Regions from separate parts of the Dickeya ananatis genome, predicted to be linked through region 1. Evidence: predicted binding sites of a transcription regulator. Region 1 holds the regulator's gene; each other region holds the start of a gene.

Region 1 (4,286 bases):
ACCGGCGCAACCGATTATTACCGACGGAGCAGCGCCTTGCCGTTGCTGCCGCGTATCCGCCAACCATTGCTGGTCATCCACGCCAAAGACGACCCGTTTATGACGCCGGAGGTCATCGCTGATGTCTCGCAACTCCCGGCCAATATCGACTACCAGTTGACAGAGCATGGCGGTCATGTCGGTTTTGTTGGCGGATCATGGCAACGGCCTGAATTGTGGCTGGAGCACCGTATTCCCGAGTGGTTTACCCCTTATCTGGAGCAGCACGCATGATCATTCCCTGGCAAGAACTAGCGCCGGAAACACTGCAAAATCTGATTGAATCATTCGTCCTGCGTGAAGGCACCGACTACGGCGAGCAGGAGCGCACACTCGAAGAAAAAGTGGCGGATATCCGTCAGCAACTGGCAAACGGCGAGGTCGTCCTGGTGTGGTCGGAATTACACGAAACCGTCAATATCATGCCCCGCCGCCAGCTCAGCAACAATGAACGGTATCAGCCCTGAATCAATCGTAAATTGCCGTGTCAGTGTGCGATAAACATGCTAACAATGATCAGATATAACATGGCCTGATGGCTCTGCACGGCATTGCCCTTACTCATCGAATGATGACTTCACCGAAGATTGCCCTACACATCGGAGGTTACACACCATGTCGCACCAGCACCCGATTATCGCGGTCACCGGCTCCAGCGGCGCGGGGACCACGACCACCAGCCTGGCGTTTCGCAAGATCTTCCAGCAACTGAATCTGCGCGCCGCGCTGGTGGATGGCGACAGTTATCACCGCTATACCCGACCGGAAATGGATATGGCGATCCGCAAGGCACGGGACCTGGGGCGTCACATCAGCTATTTCGGACCGGAAGCCAATGACTTCTGCCAACTGGAAAACACCTTTATCGAATACGGTCGTAGCGGCACCGGGCAGACCCGCAAATACCTGCACACCTATGATGAGGCCATCCCCTACAATCAGGTGCCGGGGACCTTCACGCCCTGGGAGCCGATGCCTGAGCCGACCGACCTGCTGTTCTATGAGGGATTACACGGCGGCGTGGTCACCGCACAGCATGATGTTGCCCGGCATGTCGACCTGCTGGTCGGCGTGGTGCCGATAGTCAACCTGGAGTGGATTCAGAAGCTGGTACGTGACGTCAACGAACGCGGACACTCCCGCGAGGCGGTGATGGATTCCGTCGTGCGCTCGATGGAAGACTACATCACCCATATCACGCCGCAGTTTTCCCGCACCCACATCAACTTCCAGCGCGTACCGACGGTCGATACCTCTAACCCGTTCGCCGCCAAAGCCATTCCCTCGATGGACGAAAGTTTCGTGGTGATCCACTTTCAGGGGCTGGACCGCATCGATTACCCCTACCTGCTGGCCATGTTGCAGGGCTCGTTCATTTCCCACATCAATACGCTGGTGGTGCCGGGTGGCAAAATGGGGCTGGCGATGGAGTTGATCATGATGCCGCTGGTACAGCGGTTGATGGAAGGCAATAAAATCGACTGACACCGGCAATATACCGATGATAAGCACCGATGATAAGCGCCGATGAACCGGCGCTTAACGACGCGGCGGCCAGGACAACACGCCGCCGCGAACAGGCGCTTAATCCAGCGCGATCACTTCATGGCTATGGGTAATGTTCACGGCTTTTCCCAGCATCAACGCCACAGAGCAGTATTTTTCGGCTGACAGCGACACCGCACGCTCCACGGCTTTATCGCCCAAGCCCTTGCCGGTGACGATAAAATGCAGGTTGATGGCGGTGAACAAACGCGGTGCTTCCTCACGGCGTTCAGACGTCAGGCGGACTTCACAATCCACCACGTCATGACGGCCTTTTTGCAGGATAGACACCACATCGATGGCGCTGCATCCGCCTGCGGCCATCAGTACCATTTCCATCGGGCTGGGCGCTTTATCGCCTGCGTTGCCGTCCATCAGCAGTTGATGTCCGGAAGCGGATTCACCAAGAAATGTTAACCCTTCAACCCATTTCACCCGCGCCTGCATAATTTTGTCCTCAATCAATTATTTTTGAAATTTTACATCGCTTATGTACAAAAAAGCCTGATAATCAGAGCTTAATCATGCTGAAGCGAGACAACACAAGACACTACACTCAACCTGTGTTACAAACAAAAGCGTAAACCGGCATGTGTTGTTGCGTCGATGCCTGACCCACCACCGGCTTACTGGCGTCATCTGATAGACAGCCTCAGTATATTCCCTGACGTCATTCCGCCAGGACGGAATTGAATTATAACTATGTTATCACGCCGTACAGGGAACTCTGAGCCCTGTGATTTGCGCAGTGAATTAACAACAGAGGATAACAGCGAATGGTTCTCGGCAAACCGCAAACAGACCCGACTCTCGAATGGTTCCTTTCTCATTGCCACATTCACAAGTACCCATCGAAGAGCACCCTAATCCACCAGGGTGAAAAAGCAGAGACGCTTTACTACATCGTGAAAGGCTCGGTTGCCGTGCTGATCAAGGATGAAGAAGGCAAGGAAATGATTCTGTCTTATCTGAATCAGGGCGATTTTATCGGCGAACTTGGCTTGTTTGAAGACGGGCAGGAACGCAGTGCGTGGGTCCGGGCGAAAACAGCCTGTGAAGTTGCTGAAATCTCCTATAAAAAATTCCGCCAGCTCATCCAGGTCAACCCGGACATTCTGATGCGCTTGTCCTCACAGATGGCACGTCGTCTGCAGGTTACCTCGCAAAAAGTCGGCAACCTGGCATTCCTCGACGTGACGGGTCGCATCGCGCAAACCCTGCTTAATCTGGCCAAACAGCCGGACGCCATGACCCACCCGGATGGTATGCAGATTAAGATCACCCGTCAGGAAATCGGCCAAATCGTCGGCTGTTCCCGCGAAACTGTCGGCCGTATTCTGAAAATGCTGGAAGACCAGAACCTGATCTCCGCCCACGGTAAAACCATCGTGGTATACGGTACTCGCTGATTCGCATTCACCGGATCAACATCCATCGGCCCAACTCAGCCGGATCAAAAAGAGCGTGCCCAGGCACGCTCTTGTCGTTTTAGTAGAGAGGAAAGCGCGGCTTATGCGCCCTTCACTACCTGTGCCACGGCTTTTTCAAACAGCGCCATCCCCTGGTCTATCTCTTCCGGGGTGATCACCAGAGACGGCACAAAACGGATCACATCCGGCCCCGCCACCAAAATCATCAACCCCAGATCTGCCGATGCCGCCAGAAAATCACGGGCGCGGCCATGCCAGGCCGGTTTCAGTTGTGCGCCTAGCAGTAAGCCCATGCCACGAATTTCATCAAAAATGCCGTACTGGGCGTTGATGCGCTCCAGCGCAGACACAAAACGCGCATGGCGATCGACCACGCCGGACAGCACTTCCGGTGTATTGATCACATCCAGCGCCGCTTCCGCCACCGCGCAAGCCAGCGGGTTGCCGCCATAGGTGGTGCCGTGCGTCCCGACTGCCATCACCGACGCAATCTCTTCCGTGGTCAACATGGCGCTGATCGGGAAGCCGCCGCCCAGCGCTTTCGCGGTGGTCAGAATATCCGGTGTGATACCGTAGTGCATATAAGAGAACAGCTTACCGCTGCGGCCCATACCACACTGCACTTCATCAAACACCAGCAGCGCCTGATACTGATCGCACAGCTCACGCACCCCCTTGAGGAAAGCCGGTGTCGCAGGCGTAATGCCGCCTTCGCCCTGAATCGGCTCCAGCACCACGGCACAGGTGTGGTCATCCATCACGGCTTTGACCGCGTCCAAATCGTTGAACGGCACGTGCACGATATCCGCCGGTTTCGGGCCGAAGCCATCGGCATATTTCGGCTGACCACCGACCGACACGGTAAACAAGGTACGGCCATGAAACGACTGATAAAACGAAATTATCTTGGTTTTGTACGGGCTATGACGGGTAATGGCGTAATGCCGTGCCAGTTTGAACGCCGCTTCATTGGCTTCTGCACCAGAGTTGGCGAAAAACACACGATCGGCAAACGTGGCGTTGATCAGTTTGGTCGCCAGACGCAGCGCCGGTTCGTTGGTGAATACGTTGCTGGTGTGCCACAGGGTTTCACCCTGCTCTTTCAACGCCGCCACCAACGCCGGATGGCAATGTCCCAGCGCGGTTACCGCGATGCCACCAGAAAAATCGATATATTCTTTGCCCTGCTGATCCCAGACACGGCTCCCTTTGCCTTTTACCGGCACAAACTGCGCGGGTGCATAAACCGGAAGAATTACCTTATCGTAAGTA
Region 2 (4,286 bases), 1.2 Mb from region 1:
TTGTCGTTGAAATTGAGGCCGGCGAAGTGGCGGGCATTGGTATCGTCTTTCAGCCCGATGTACACCGCGTCGGCGCCATGATCGATGGCGGCTTTCAATGCCGGCAGGTTACCGGCGGGGCAAAGCAGTTCCATTCTTACGTCCTTTCATCACGGCCTAACGCAGCGGGCCGGTTTGCAATGAGACAGAATCTTAGTGAACCCGGCAGCCAGCAACTTTGATTTAAACCAGCATATCGGGGAATTGCTGGCGCTTTGCGGTCGTGATTTCGCGCAGAACACGCTAAATTTATTTCATCACCATCGTGTGACTTTTCCTGCGGGTGTCGCCAGACGACGTTAAAAAAACGCTTCCGGCACTTTTATTGATGTAGACCCTTGCTGCCCGTTTCCCGTTCTATGGCAGAATAATGACCATGTCGGTCAGGCAGCATTGCTTTATGAGGAGTACGCCAGTGTTGGAAAAATTACGAGCGCAGATTGTGCGTCAGGGGCCACGTTTACTGAGTAAGCCGTTAACGTTAACGCCTTTCTTCCTGCAACGCCGGGTGCTGGAGCAACTGCTGGGTTGGCAGTTCCGTCAGGCATTGGAAGAAGGTGAGCTGGATTTTCTGGAAGGTCGCTGGTTACGGGTTGAAGTCCGTGATATCGGTTTGCAGTGGTTTGTTACGCTGCGCGATAACCGACTGGAAATCAGCCATAACGAGCTGGCGGACGTCAGCTTTAGCGCCGATGCCAACGATCTGATTTTGATAGCCGCTCGCCGGGAAGACCCGGATACGCTGTTTTTCCAGCGTCGTCTGCGTATTGAAGGCGATACCGAGCTGGGGCTGTACGTCAAAAACCTGATGGACGCCATCGAGCTGGAAAATATGCCTGCACCGTTGCGGGTGGCGTTGCTGCAACTGGCGGGATTTGTCGCAGCCGGTTTACAGGAGGGCGCGGAGCCGGTTAGCCCGCACGCGCCAGTATCATGTTGATTCGCGTTGAGATTCCGGTGGATGCACCGGGGATTGATGCCTTACTGCGGCGCTCGTTCCCTACCAGTGCGGAGGCGGAGCTGGTGCATCAGTTGCGTGAAGACGGCCAGCTGACGCTGGGGATCGTCGCGACTGACGACGAGGGCGGTGTCATCGGCTATGCCGCGTTTAGCCCGGTCACGCTGGGCGGCGAAGATTTACAGTGGGTCGCGCTGGCACCGATGGCGGTGGACGAAAACCACCGTTGTCAGGGTATTGGCGAGAAGCTGGTGTACGAAGGGCTGGATGCACTTAACGAGTTTGGTTATACCGCGGTGGTGGTGCTGGGCAACCCGCGCTACTACGCGCGTTTCGGCTTTGTGCCGGCAGCGGAACAGCAACTGTATTGCCGCTGGCTGGGTTACGAGTCGGACTTTCAGGTCTATCCGCTGGCAGATAACCACTTTCAGGGTGCCAGCGGTCTGGTGGAGTACGCCGAACCGTTTAATCGTTTTTAAAGCACGGCAGAAAATCGGTCAGTGTCGAAGGCTGGTGTTGTACCAGCCTTTCTTTTTGCAGTTTGCTCAGTTGCTTGATGCGGTATTCCCATTTCAGCGCCGTCGAGCGATCACCCGCCACACAATGATACACCAGCGTCAACGGCCCTTTTCCGCGCAGTGATCGCGCACCTTTGCCATTCTGATGCTCTGCCAGACGCCTGTCGACATCGGTGGTAATGCCGGTATAAAGCCATCCGCTGCCAGTACGCAGCAGATACACAAACCAGATAGTCTCACTGTTGTTCACGCCATTTCCTTTTCGTGGTTTAGCGCTTATTTTACGGTGACAAGCCGATAAAGGCTGCCTGTTTGACGGCATTCAGGCAAGTATTCCCCGCGTCAGCGGGGATAAGCGTGAACCTAATAGCGCGGCACAATCCGTCACGATGTCCTGGGCTTTATTGTGATAATATTCACATCTATCGTGAATTATGTGTGTGTAATTTCTTTTTTATGTGAATAAAACCACAAAATGGGTTGTCATCTCCGGGTGAAATAGCCGTATTCGCCGGAGATATGACCGTGTGGTCGATGATCGGGAGCCTTGTATGACTGATTTAACTGCAGCAGCGCAGCGTGCGCTGGGATTGATGGATTTAACCACCCTGAATGATGACGACACCGATGAAAAGGTGACGGCCCTGTGTCGTCAGGCCAATAGCCCGGCGGGGAAAACCGCTGCTATCTGTATCTACCCGCGTTTTATACCGCTGGCGCGTAAGGTGCTGCGTGAGCAGGGTACGCCGGATGTTCGTATCGCCACCGTGACCAATTTCCCACACGGTAACGACGACATTGATATCGCGCTGGCGGAAACCAATGCGGCTATCGCCTACGGTGCCGACGAGGTGGACGTGGTGTTCCCGTATCGGGCGTTGATGGCGGGTAACCGTGAGATCGGTTTCGAGCTGGTGAAAGCCTGTAAATCGGCCTGTGCGGCAGCCGGTGTGCTGCTGAAAGTGATCATTGAAACCGGTGAGTTGAAAACCGACGCACTGATCCGTGAAGCCAGTGAGATTGCGATTGATGCGGGTGCGGATTTCATCAAAACCTCGACCGGGAAAGTCGCGGTAAACGCTACGCTGCATTCGGCTGAGGTGATGTTGAGTATCATCCGCGATAAAGGCGTTGGCGAGCAGGTTGGGTTTAAACCCGCGGGTGGCGTGCGTACGGCACAAGATGCTGCCGATTATCTGCAACTGGCCGATAGCATAATGGGCGCTGGCTGGGCAGATGCCCGTCATTTTCGTTTCGGCGCGTCCGGTTTGCTCGGCAGCTTGCTGACCACACTGGGCCATGCCGTCGGGCAGGCGCGCAGCAGCTACTGATGCGGTTCGTGCTACCGGCGCGACGCAGGCGTACCTCAGCACCAGACAGGAGAAGCTATCGTGTTTCTGATTCAGGAAATTATTCGTAAAAAACGGGACGGCCATCCGCTCAGTGCGGAAGAGATTCGCTTTTTTATTAACGGTGTGCGCGATAACACCGTGTCAGAGGGGCAAATTGCCGCACTGGCGATGACCATCTTCTTTCACGATATGACGATGGATGAACGGGTGTCGCTGACGCTGGCGATGCGCGATTCCGGCACGGTGCTGGATTGGTCCGGCTTACACCTGAATGGCCCGCTGGTGGACAAGCACTCTACCGGTGGCGTTGGCGATGTGACATCACTGATGCTGGGGCCGATGGTGGCGGCTTGCGGCGGCTATGTGCCGATGATCTCTGGCCGTGGACTGGGCCACACCGGTGGCACGCTGGATAAACTGGAGTCCATTCCGGGGCTGGATATCTTCCCTGATGACGAGGTGTTTCGTCAGATTATCCGTCAGGTCGGGGTGGCGATTATCGGACAAACCAGCTCCCTGGCCCCGGCAGACAAGCGTTTTTACGCCACCCGCGACATCACCGCTACCGTGGATTCCATCCCGCTGATTACCGCTTCCATTCTGGCGAAAAAACTGGCGGAAGGGCTGGATGCGCTGGTGATGGATGTTAAGGTCGGTTCCGGTGCGTTTATGCCGACCTATGAGCAGTCTGAACAGCTGGCGAAGGCGATTGTCGGTGTCGCCAATAATGCCGGTTGCCGTACCAGTGCGTTGTTGACCGACATGAACCAGGTGCTGGCTTCCAGTGCGGGTAACGCGTTGGAAGTCCGCGAAGCGGTGCGCTTTTTGACCGGTGAGCAGCGTAATCCTCGTCTGTTTGAAGTGACGATGGCGCTGTGCGAATCGATGTTGCTGTCGGGCAACCTGGCGCGTGATGCCGCCGAGGCGCGAGCTAAACTCCAGAGTGCGTTGGACAGTGGCCGTGCGGCGGAGGTCTTTGGCCGTATGGTGGCAGCCCAGCATGGCCCGGCGGATTTCGTCGAGCATTACGATCGTTATCTGCAACCGGCGACGCTAAGCAAACCCGTGTTTGCTGAACGGGACGGGATTGTCAGCGCGATGGATGCGCGTGCGTTGGGTATGGTTGTGGTGGCGTTGGGTGGTGGCCGACGTCAGGCCAGTGATATCATTGATAGCAGCGTAGGGTTGAGCGACATGGTCAGCCTGGGTGATCGGGTGGATGCCGAGCGTCCGCTGGCGGTTATCCATGCCAGAACCGAATCGGATTGGCAGCAGGCGGCACAGGCGTTGCGTGAAGCAATCTGTCTGGATTCTCAGGCACCTGCGCCTTGTCCATTGATTTATCGCCGACTGGATATCGCGGATATCTAAGCGTTGGTCGCCGTTTTGCCCTACGCGCATTTATACTTTATGTACACG
Region 3 (4,286 bases), 190 kb from region 1:
AAAGAACTTGCCAATGCTATCCGTGCGTTGAGTATGGATGGCGTGCAGAAGGCCAAATCTGGTCATCCTGGCGCACCAATGGGTATGGCTGATATCGCTGAAGTCCTGTGGCGTGACCATCTGAACCATAACCCGGCCAACCCGCACTGGGCTAACCGCGATCGCTTCGTGCTGTCCAACGGTCATGCCTCCATGCTGATCTACAGCCTGTTGCATCTGACGGGTTATGATTTGCCGATTGAAGAACTGAAAAACTTCCGTCAGTTGCATTCCAGAACGCCGGGTCACCCGGAAGTGGGTTATACACCGGGCGTGGAAACCACCACTGGGCCGTTGGGGCAGGGTATCGCTAACGCGGTCGGTATGGCGATTGCCGAACGTACGCTGGCTGCACAGTTTAACCGTCCGGGACATGACATCGTTGACCACCACACCTATGTCTTCCTGGGTGATGGTTGCATGATGGAAGGGATCTCACATGAGGTCTGTTCACTGGCGGGTACCCTGAAGCTGGGTAAACTGGTTGCGTTCTACGATGACAACGGTATTTCCATCGATGGCCACATTGAAGGCTGGTTCACGGATGATACCGCTGCCCGCTTTGAATCCTATGGCTGGCACGTGATTCGTGGCATTGATGGTCATGATGCTGATGCCATCCAACGCGCTATCAAAGAAGCGCAGAGCGTCACTGACAAACCGTCGCTGCTGCTGTGCAAAACCGTGATTGGTTTCGGTTCTCCGAACAAAGCCGGTACCCATGATTCCCACGGCGCACCGTTGGGTGATGCCGAAGTGGCTGCGACCCGCGAGCAATTGGGCTGGAAATACGGTCCGTTTGAAATCCCGGCTGATATCTATGCCGCCTGGGATGCTCGCAAAGCTGGTGAAAGCAAAGAAGCGGCCTGGCAACAGGCGTTCAATGCCTATGCCAGCGCCTATCCGGAACTGGCTGCTGAATTCACTCGTCGCGTGAACGGCGAACTGCCGGCTAACTGGCAGGCCGAGTCGACTAAAGTGGTCGAACAACTGCAGGCTAACCCGGCCAAGATCGCCAGCCGTAAAGCCTCGCAGAATGCGCTGGAAGCCTATGGCAAGCTGCTGCCGGAATTTCTGGGCGGTTCTGCCGACCTAGCGCCGAGCAACCTGACGATTTGGTCTGGTTCTAAAGCGCTGAATGAAGACCCGGCTGGTAACTACATCCACTATGGGGTGCGCGAATTTGGCATGACTGCCATTGCCAACGGTATTTCGCTGCACGGCGGTTTTGTACCGTACACCGCGACGTTCCTGATGTTCGTGGAATACGCCCGTAATGCGGTGCGTATGGCAGCACTGATGAAAGTGCGCAGCATCTATGTCTACACCCATGACTCCATCGGTCTGGGTGAAGATGGCCCGACCCATCAGCCGGTAGAACAACTGGCCAGCCTGCGTGTTACGCCAAACATGAGTACCTGGCGCCCGGCGGATCAGGTTGAAACTGCGGTAGCCTGGAAATACGCCATTGAGCGTAAAGACGGCCCGACAGCGTTGATTCTGTCTCGTCAGAATCTGGCGCAGCAGGAACGTACCGCTCAGCAGTTGGCTGATGTCGCTAAAGGCGCTTACGTGCTGAAAGACAGCGGCGGCCAGCCGCAGCTGATTCTTATCGCTACCGGTTCTGAAGTCGAACTGGCGGTTGCTGCCTGGCAGAAACTGAGCGAAGAAGGCGTTAAAGCGCGCGTGGTGTCCATGCCGTCTACCGATGCATTCGACAAACAGGATGCGGCCTATCGTGAAGCGGTGCTGCCGTCTGCCGTGAGCGCCCGTGTGGCGATCGAAGCGGGTATTGCTGACTACTGGTACAAGTATGTTGGCCTCAATGGCGCAATTGTTGGTATGGAAAGCTTTGGCGAATCCGCACCGGCAGAAAAACTGTTCGACGTATTTGGCTTCACTACCGATAACGTGGTGGCGAAGGCGAAAGCGCTGCTGAAATAACGCTGTTCTGCAGTTAGTGATTCTTGTAAGGCCGGGATGGTTTCCCGGCCTTTTTTGATCCCGCTAGTCTGGGGTTAACATCTGAGTTGAACAAACTGTGCGGTAATTATTTGACGCGGATCACTCTTCTGGCATCCTCCCTGCCGCCATATTTCTTTTGTCAGGCAATTCGTTTATGCTAGCTGAAGCGTTTCAGTTGTTGGTGTGACAGCGTTTGGCAACAAAGTTATACAGCGGGCTTTACGTGGTGACAGGACCTGTGCAACAAGCGGTTTATACCCCAATAATTCGAGTAGCGCAGCCAACGCACCCGCAACTTGAAGTATGACGGGTATATTTCTGACGACGTACTGATTATCCTATAAGGCGCAATGCTTTTATCACTACACAGGGAATTTCATGACAATCCGTATTGCGATAAATGGCTTTGGTCGTATAGGTCGCAGTGTTCTGCGTGCGTTGTATGAATCCGGTCGGAGAGCCGAAATTACGGTGGTAGCGATCAATGAGCTGGCCAATGCCGAAGGGATTGCCCATCTGCTCAAGTACGATAGCAGTCATGGCCGTTTTTCGTGGGATGTCCGTCAGGAGTGCGCTCGCTTATCGGTAGGGGATGACACTATTCGCCTGTTGCATGAGTCGGATCTCCGCTCTTTGCCGTGGGGCGAGCTGGGTGTCGATATCGTGCTGGATTGCAGCGGTGTGTACGGTAGCCGCGCCGATGGTGAAGCCCATCTGGCGGCAGGTGCGAAAAAAGTGCTGTTTTCCCATCCCGGAGCACCAGATCTTGATGCCACCATTGTGTATGGCGTTAATCATCAGGATCTACACTCGGCTCACCGTCTGGTATCCAACGCCTCCTGCACCACCAACTGTATTATTCCGATTATTAAACTGCTGGACGATGCGTATGGCATCGAGAGCGGTACCGTGACGACGATCCATGCGTCGATGAACGACCAGCCGGTGATCGATGCGTATCACCATGACCTGCGGCGTACCCGTGCCGCCAGTCAGTCGATCATCCCGGTGGATACCAAACTGGCGGTGGGTATTACCCGTTTCTTTCCGAAATTCGAAGATCGCTTTGAGGCGATTTCAGTGCGGGTGCCGACGATTAATGTCACGGCCATTGATCTTAGCGTCAGCGTGAAAAACGCGGTAAACGTAAGTGAAATCAATACGCTGTTTCGCCAGTCAGCGCAGAATACATTTCGTGGTATAGTTGATTATACCGATTTGCCGTTGGTCTCAGTGGACTTCAACCACGACCCGCATAGCGCGATAGTGGATGGGACGCAAACCCGGGTCAGCGGAGGGCATCTGATCAAGACGCTGGTCTGGTGCGATAACGAATGGGGCTTTGCCAATCGGATGTTGGATACAACATGGGCGATGGCGGCCTGCGGTTTCTGATAGGCGGTGCCGGGAAACCGACACCTCACTCAAGCAACTTTAAAGAGAATCAACAAGAGGATTCACCATGGCTGTAATTAAGATGACCGACCTGGATTTGGCTGGCAAACGCGTGCTGATCCGTGCGGATCTGAACGTGCCGGTTAAAGATGGCAAAGTGACGTCTGACGCCCGCATCCGCGCATCCCTGCCGACCATTGAAATCGCCCTGAAGCAAGGTGCCCGCGTGATGGTGACATCCCATCTGGGCCGCCCGACCGAAGGCGAGTACAACGAAGAATTCTCCCTGCTGCCGGTAGTGAACTACCTGAAAGACCATCTGTCTGCGCCGGTGCGTCTGGCGAAAGATTACCTGGACGGCGTTGATGTGGCCGAAGGTGAGCTGGTTGTACTGGAAAACGTCCGCTTCAACAAGGGCGAGAAGAAAGACGACGAAGTGCTGTCCAAAAAATACGCCGCACTGTGCGATGTGTTTGTGATGGATGCGTTCGGTACTGCACACCGTGCGCAGGCTTCAACCCACGGTGTCGGCAAATTCGCCCCGATCGCCTGTGCCGGCCCGCTGCTGTCTGATGAACTGGAAGCACTGGGTAAAGCATTGAGTAACCCGGCTCGTCCGATGGTGGCTATCGTCGGTGGTTCCAAAGTGTCTACCAAGCTGACCGTGCTGGATTCACTGTCTAAAATTGCTGACCAACTGATCGTCGGTGGCGGTATCGCCAATACCTTCGTTGCCGCTCAAGGCCATAACGTCGGTAAATCGCTGTACGAAGCGGAACTGATTCCAGAAGCGAAGAAACTGCTGGAAACCTGCGATATTCCGGTACCGAGCGATGTACGTGTTGCAACAGAATTCTCCGAAACTGCCAGCGCGACGTTGAAATCCG
Region 4 (4,286 bases), 810 kb from region 1:
ATCCCGTTGATGGCATGCGTTTTACGCACCAGACCATTCCAGACGACGTCCAGTTCCTCTTTTGATATGCCATTCACGCAACGTTGCAGCAAGTGGTATTGTCCCACCAACAGCTCTTCCACCGCACGGTCGATCTCCTGTTTGATCGATCGGGGCGAAAACAGCAGGTCAGCCAGAATGGCACAAACGATACCCAGCACGATTTCGCTACATCGTTCCACCGCAAATTGCAAAATACGCAACGGCTCGCTCTGGCTGGTCACGACAATAATCAGCGTCGTGTATCCCGCCAGCGCAAACACATAAGCGTTCTCTACTTTTACCAGCGACGAAATCCATACACAAACACCGGCCCACAAGCAGCACAACAGCAGCATCAATGCGGGAGCCCGAACAGTGGCGATGATAATCACCAATGCCCCAATACAGCCGATAAACGTGCCGATCACCCTGAGCATGCCACGGTGACGAATGGCACCAGAAAACGGGTCTCCGCCAGCCACAAAAGCCGGACCGGCCGCCACAATGGCAGCGGTCAATGCCGCCCAGCGCGGGGTTTCCAGTTGCAGGTGAAAACCCAGCACCAGCGACAATACGATGGCGGTGCTGAGTTTGAACGCAAACCGCAAGCGCAAAAACGCGGGTCTGTTGATCATAAGAAGACTCGCTTAGCCAAACTCACGCAGGCGGTGTAGCAGTTGCAGCAGCGGCGACATCGGCGTGGTGTTGCGGGTATGTTCACCGGTCACCACCACAGTGGCGGTGGTTCCAGCCGGATACAGGTCGCCCCATTGCTGATCGAGGCGAATTTTTACCGGTACCCGTTGCGCCAGCCGTACCCATTCCAGATTGGAGTCCACCGTCGCCAGACCTTTGCTATCAGAGGAACTGCTGCTGTTGGTGACCCCCGCCGCTATGCTGTCCACCGAGCCGAACAAAATCTGGTTGCTGCCCAGCGGCGTGATTTCCACCCGATAACCGGGGCGTACACCCGCCAGTTTGGTTTCTTCCATGTAGGCCAGCAGATAGAACGAATCTTTCTTCACCAGCGCCACCGCCGTAGAACCACGGGTAATGAATTCACCGGCATGCACATGTAAATTGGTGACCCAGCCATCCGACGGGGCTCTCACCACCGTGCGCGCCAAATCAAGTTTCGCCTGTTCCAGTTCAGCCTGTGCCTTCGCCAGTTGGTGCTGCGTGGTCTGCAACGCATTGCCGGATTGTTCTATTTCCTCACGCGACATCGCCTGCACGCCGAGGTGTAAACGGCGCGCCGACTCTCGTTTTTTCTCATCGACCAGCGCCTGATAATAGCCCACATCAGCCTGAGCCTCTTCCAGCGCCTGCTGGTAACGTGGTTGATCGATAACGAACAACACATCGCCTTGTTTCACCGGCTGGTTATCCTGCACTTTTACCTCGGTCAGCAGACCGCTGACATCGGGGGCTATCGCGACGACATCGGCACTAAAACGGGCGTCACGCGTCCAGGGGGATTCGGTGTAAAACGACCATACGCGCACCAGTGCTACCGCTGCCAACAACACCAGTAACAGTGTTATTGCCATGCGACTGAATTTTTTGATCATCACTTTCACAACAGATGTTTTCACAACAACCTCAAAGACCGAAACGGAACAGCAGATAGAACAGGCAGATAAACAGTGCGGTATTAAACAAAGCCGGGTGCCACACCAGGTCATAAATCCCCGTGGGATGCAGCAACCGGATGCAGACAAAAAATAACGCCAGCGCCACCAGCAGTACAAAAAATACCGGTGGAAACGACAAACCAAACAGCACCATAACCGGGAGTGAATTCATCCTCTTTTCCTTCTATTCCCCATATCCCCCTTACCGCGTCTGCTGCTCTCCCCCCTCTGGCGAAACAACGAGGAGGCGGTGAAAACAGAATGAATGTCCGTTTCCGCCAACAGGATTGCCGACGAATAAAGACCGAGCATTAACTGAATAATCGCGATGGTGGGTTCTGATGTAATGGGTATCGCTTACCATGCTACATCAGCGTTTTTAACCCTTTGAAACAACCAAAGCAGTGAAGACGGGTAATCGAGGCCACGCGTTGTAGCCAGACAAGCTATATTATGAAACGTTATTATTGTGTTATCTACGCAGCGTGATCTAAATCACTTTTAAGCCAGGGTTAACAATGGAACGATTAAAGAGTATGTCAGTGTTCGCCAAAGTGGTGGAGTTCGGCTCGTTCACCGCCGCTGCACGCCAACTGGCGATGAGCGTCTCCGCCGTCAGTCAGACGGTGACCCGGCTGGAAGATGAGCTACAGGTGAAACTGCTCAATCGCAGCACCCGTAGCATCGGGCTGACAGAAGCGGGTAGGATCTATTATCACGGCTGCCGACGTATGCTGCACGAAGCACAGGAAGTCCATGAGCAGTTATACGCGTTCAATAACACGCCAATCGGTACCTTACGCATCGGCAGTTCCTCCACCATGGCGCAAAACGTACTGGCCACGATGACCACAGAAATGCTCAAGGAGTACCCCGGATTATCGGTTAATCTGGTATGTGGCATTCCGGCACCGGACCTGATTGCCGATGGGCTGGATATCGTTATTCGGGTTGGTGCGTTGCAGGATTCCAGCCTGTACAGCACTCGCCTTGGTTCGATGCCGATGGTGGTTTGCGCCGCCAAAAGCTACCTGGCGCAGCATGCCGCGCCAGAAAAGCCCGGTGATGTGAGCAACGCGTCCTGGCTCGAATACAGCGTCCGCCCGGACAGCGAATTCGAACTGATCGCCCCGGAGGGCATCACCACCCGGCTGACGCCGCAAGGGCGCTTCGTCACCAATGATCCGGTTACGTTGATTCGCTGGGTGAAAAACGGCGCTGGCATCGCTTATGTGCCGCTAATGTGGGTATTTGAAGAGATCAAACGTGGAGAGATAGAGATCCTCTTTTCGCGCTACCACTCCGATCCACGCCCGGTATACGCGCTTTATACCCGCCGCGACAATCTGCCGTTAAAAGTACAGGTGTGCATCAACTACCTGACCGAGTACTTCAACAAGGTGGCGCTGATTTATCAGGGATACCGACAGGAGCACCCGCAAACCGGGTTACCGCAGAAATAACGCAGGCCGCGCAAAGGCGGCCTGCATTCATACTCTTAGTTGCATAACTTCTAGTTGCATCACGTCTAGTTGCATCGCTTCACTCAGGCGGTACCGCCTACCGTGATGCTATCCAGCTTCAACGTTGGCTGGCCGACGCCCACCGGCAGGCTTTGCCCTTCTTTGCCGCACACCCCGACGCCTCTATCCAGCGCCAAATCGTTGCCGACCATCGAGATCTGCTGCATGGCCTCAATGCCAGAGCCAATTAACGTCGCCCCTTTCACCGGCGTGGTAACGCGTCCCTTCTCAATCAAATACGCTTCAGACGTGGAGAACACAAATTTACCGGAGGTGATATCCACCTGACCACCGCCAAAGTTCGGCGCATACAGACCATATTCCACGCTGGCGATGATCTCCTCGGGGGTCGATTGACCTGCCAGCATGTAGGTGTTGGTCATCCTTGGCATCGGCAGGTGCGCATAAGACTCGCGGCGGCCGTTGCCGGTCGGTGCGACGCCCATCAGACGGGCATTCAGTTTATCCTGCATGTAGCCTTTGAGAATGCCATTCTCGATCAGCACATTGTATTGACCGGGAACGCCCTCATCATCCATCGCCAGTGAACCGCGACGCCCTTCCAGCGTGCCATCATCCACCACCGTACACAGCTCAGACGCCACCAGTTTGCCGACCTGACCGCTGAACACCGAGGTACCACGACGGTTAAAATCGCCTTCCAGACCGTGCCCGACAGCTTCGTGCAACAACACGCCCGGCCAGCCTGCGCCCAGCACAACCGGCATCGACCCGGCAGGTGCCGCGGCCGCCGACAAATTCACCAGCGCCATACGCACCGCTTCTTTAGCCCAGGCTTCCGCCCGCGCTTCGCCATCGGCCTGCTGCCAGAAATAATCGTAACCCGTACGTGCGCCACCACCGCTCGAACCACGTTCACGGCGGCCATCCTCTTCCACCAACACACTGACGGATAAGCGTACCAACGGACGGACATCCGCCGCCAGCGTGCCGTCGGTAGCGGCCACCAACACCAGTTCATACACGCCGGTTAAACTGGCAGTGACTTCCTGCACGCGCGAATCGGCTGCTCGGGCGGTGGCGTCAACACGTTGCAACAGGGCAATCTTCTCTTCACGACTCAGACTATCCAGTGGATTGGCCTGCG

What was found. The regulator CRP, encoded in region 1, controls carbon source genes, mostly activating them, when cyclic AMP is high. The targets are predictions, from matches to a motif close to ATGTGANNNNNNTCACAT.
Region 2: deoC (deoxyribose-phosphate aldolase) is a predicted target of CRP. The motif match lies at 1,920-1,937, and genes of this name have one in related genera.
Region 3: epd (erythrose-4-phosphate dehydrogenase) is a predicted target of CRP. The motif match lies at 2,092-2,109, and genes of this name have one in related genera.
Region 4: aaeR (HTH-type transcriptional activator AaeR) is a predicted target of CRP. The motif match lies at 2,139-2,156, and genes of this name have one in related genera.

Annotation. Positions count from the first base shown of each region.
Region 1 covers NZ_CP040816.1:4,682,339-4,686,624, reverse strand. The annotation lists gene FGI04_RS20900 (hydrolase) at 1-273, shown strand, start outside; gene FGI04_RS20895 (YheU family protein) at 270-506, shown strand; gene FGI04_RS20890 (phosphoribulokinase) at 655-1,524, shown strand; gene FGI04_RS20885 (OsmC family protein) at 1,624-2,031, opposite strand; gene crp (cAMP-activated global transcriptional regulator CRP) at 2,361-2,993, shown strand; gene argD (bifunctional acetylornithine/succinyldiaminopimelate transaminase) at 3,095-4,286, opposite strand, start outside.
Region 2 covers NZ_CP040816.1:3,509,284-3,513,569, reverse strand. The annotation lists gene ubiU (ubiquinone anaerobic biosynthesis protein UbiU) at 1-134, opposite strand, end outside; gene ubiT (ubiquinone anaerobic biosynthesis accessory factor UbiT) at 455-979, shown strand; gene FGI04_RS15555 (GNAT family N-acetyltransferase) at 973-1,476, shown strand; gene FGI04_RS15550 (GIY-YIG nuclease family protein) at 1,463-1,765, opposite strand; gene deoC (deoxyribose-phosphate aldolase) at 2,067-2,846, shown strand; gene deoA (thymidine phosphorylase) at 2,907-4,238, shown strand.
Region 3 covers NZ_CP040816.1:96,867-101,152, forward strand. The annotation lists gene tkt (transketolase) at 1-1,983, shown strand, start outside; gene epd (erythrose-4-phosphate dehydrogenase) at 2,383-3,399, shown strand; gene pgk (phosphoglycerate kinase) at 3,467-4,286, shown strand, end outside.
Region 4 covers NZ_CP040816.1:3,874,625-3,878,910, forward strand. The annotation lists gene aaeB (p-hydroxybenzoic acid efflux pump subunit AaeB) at 1-656, opposite strand, end outside; gene aaeA (p-hydroxybenzoic acid efflux pump subunit AaeA) at 669-1,592, opposite strand; gene aaeX (p-hydroxybenzoic acid efflux pump operon protein AaeX) at 1,624-1,827, opposite strand; gene aaeR (HTH-type transcriptional activator AaeR) at 2,174-3,118, shown strand; gene tldD (metalloprotease TldD) at 3,202-4,286, opposite strand, start outside.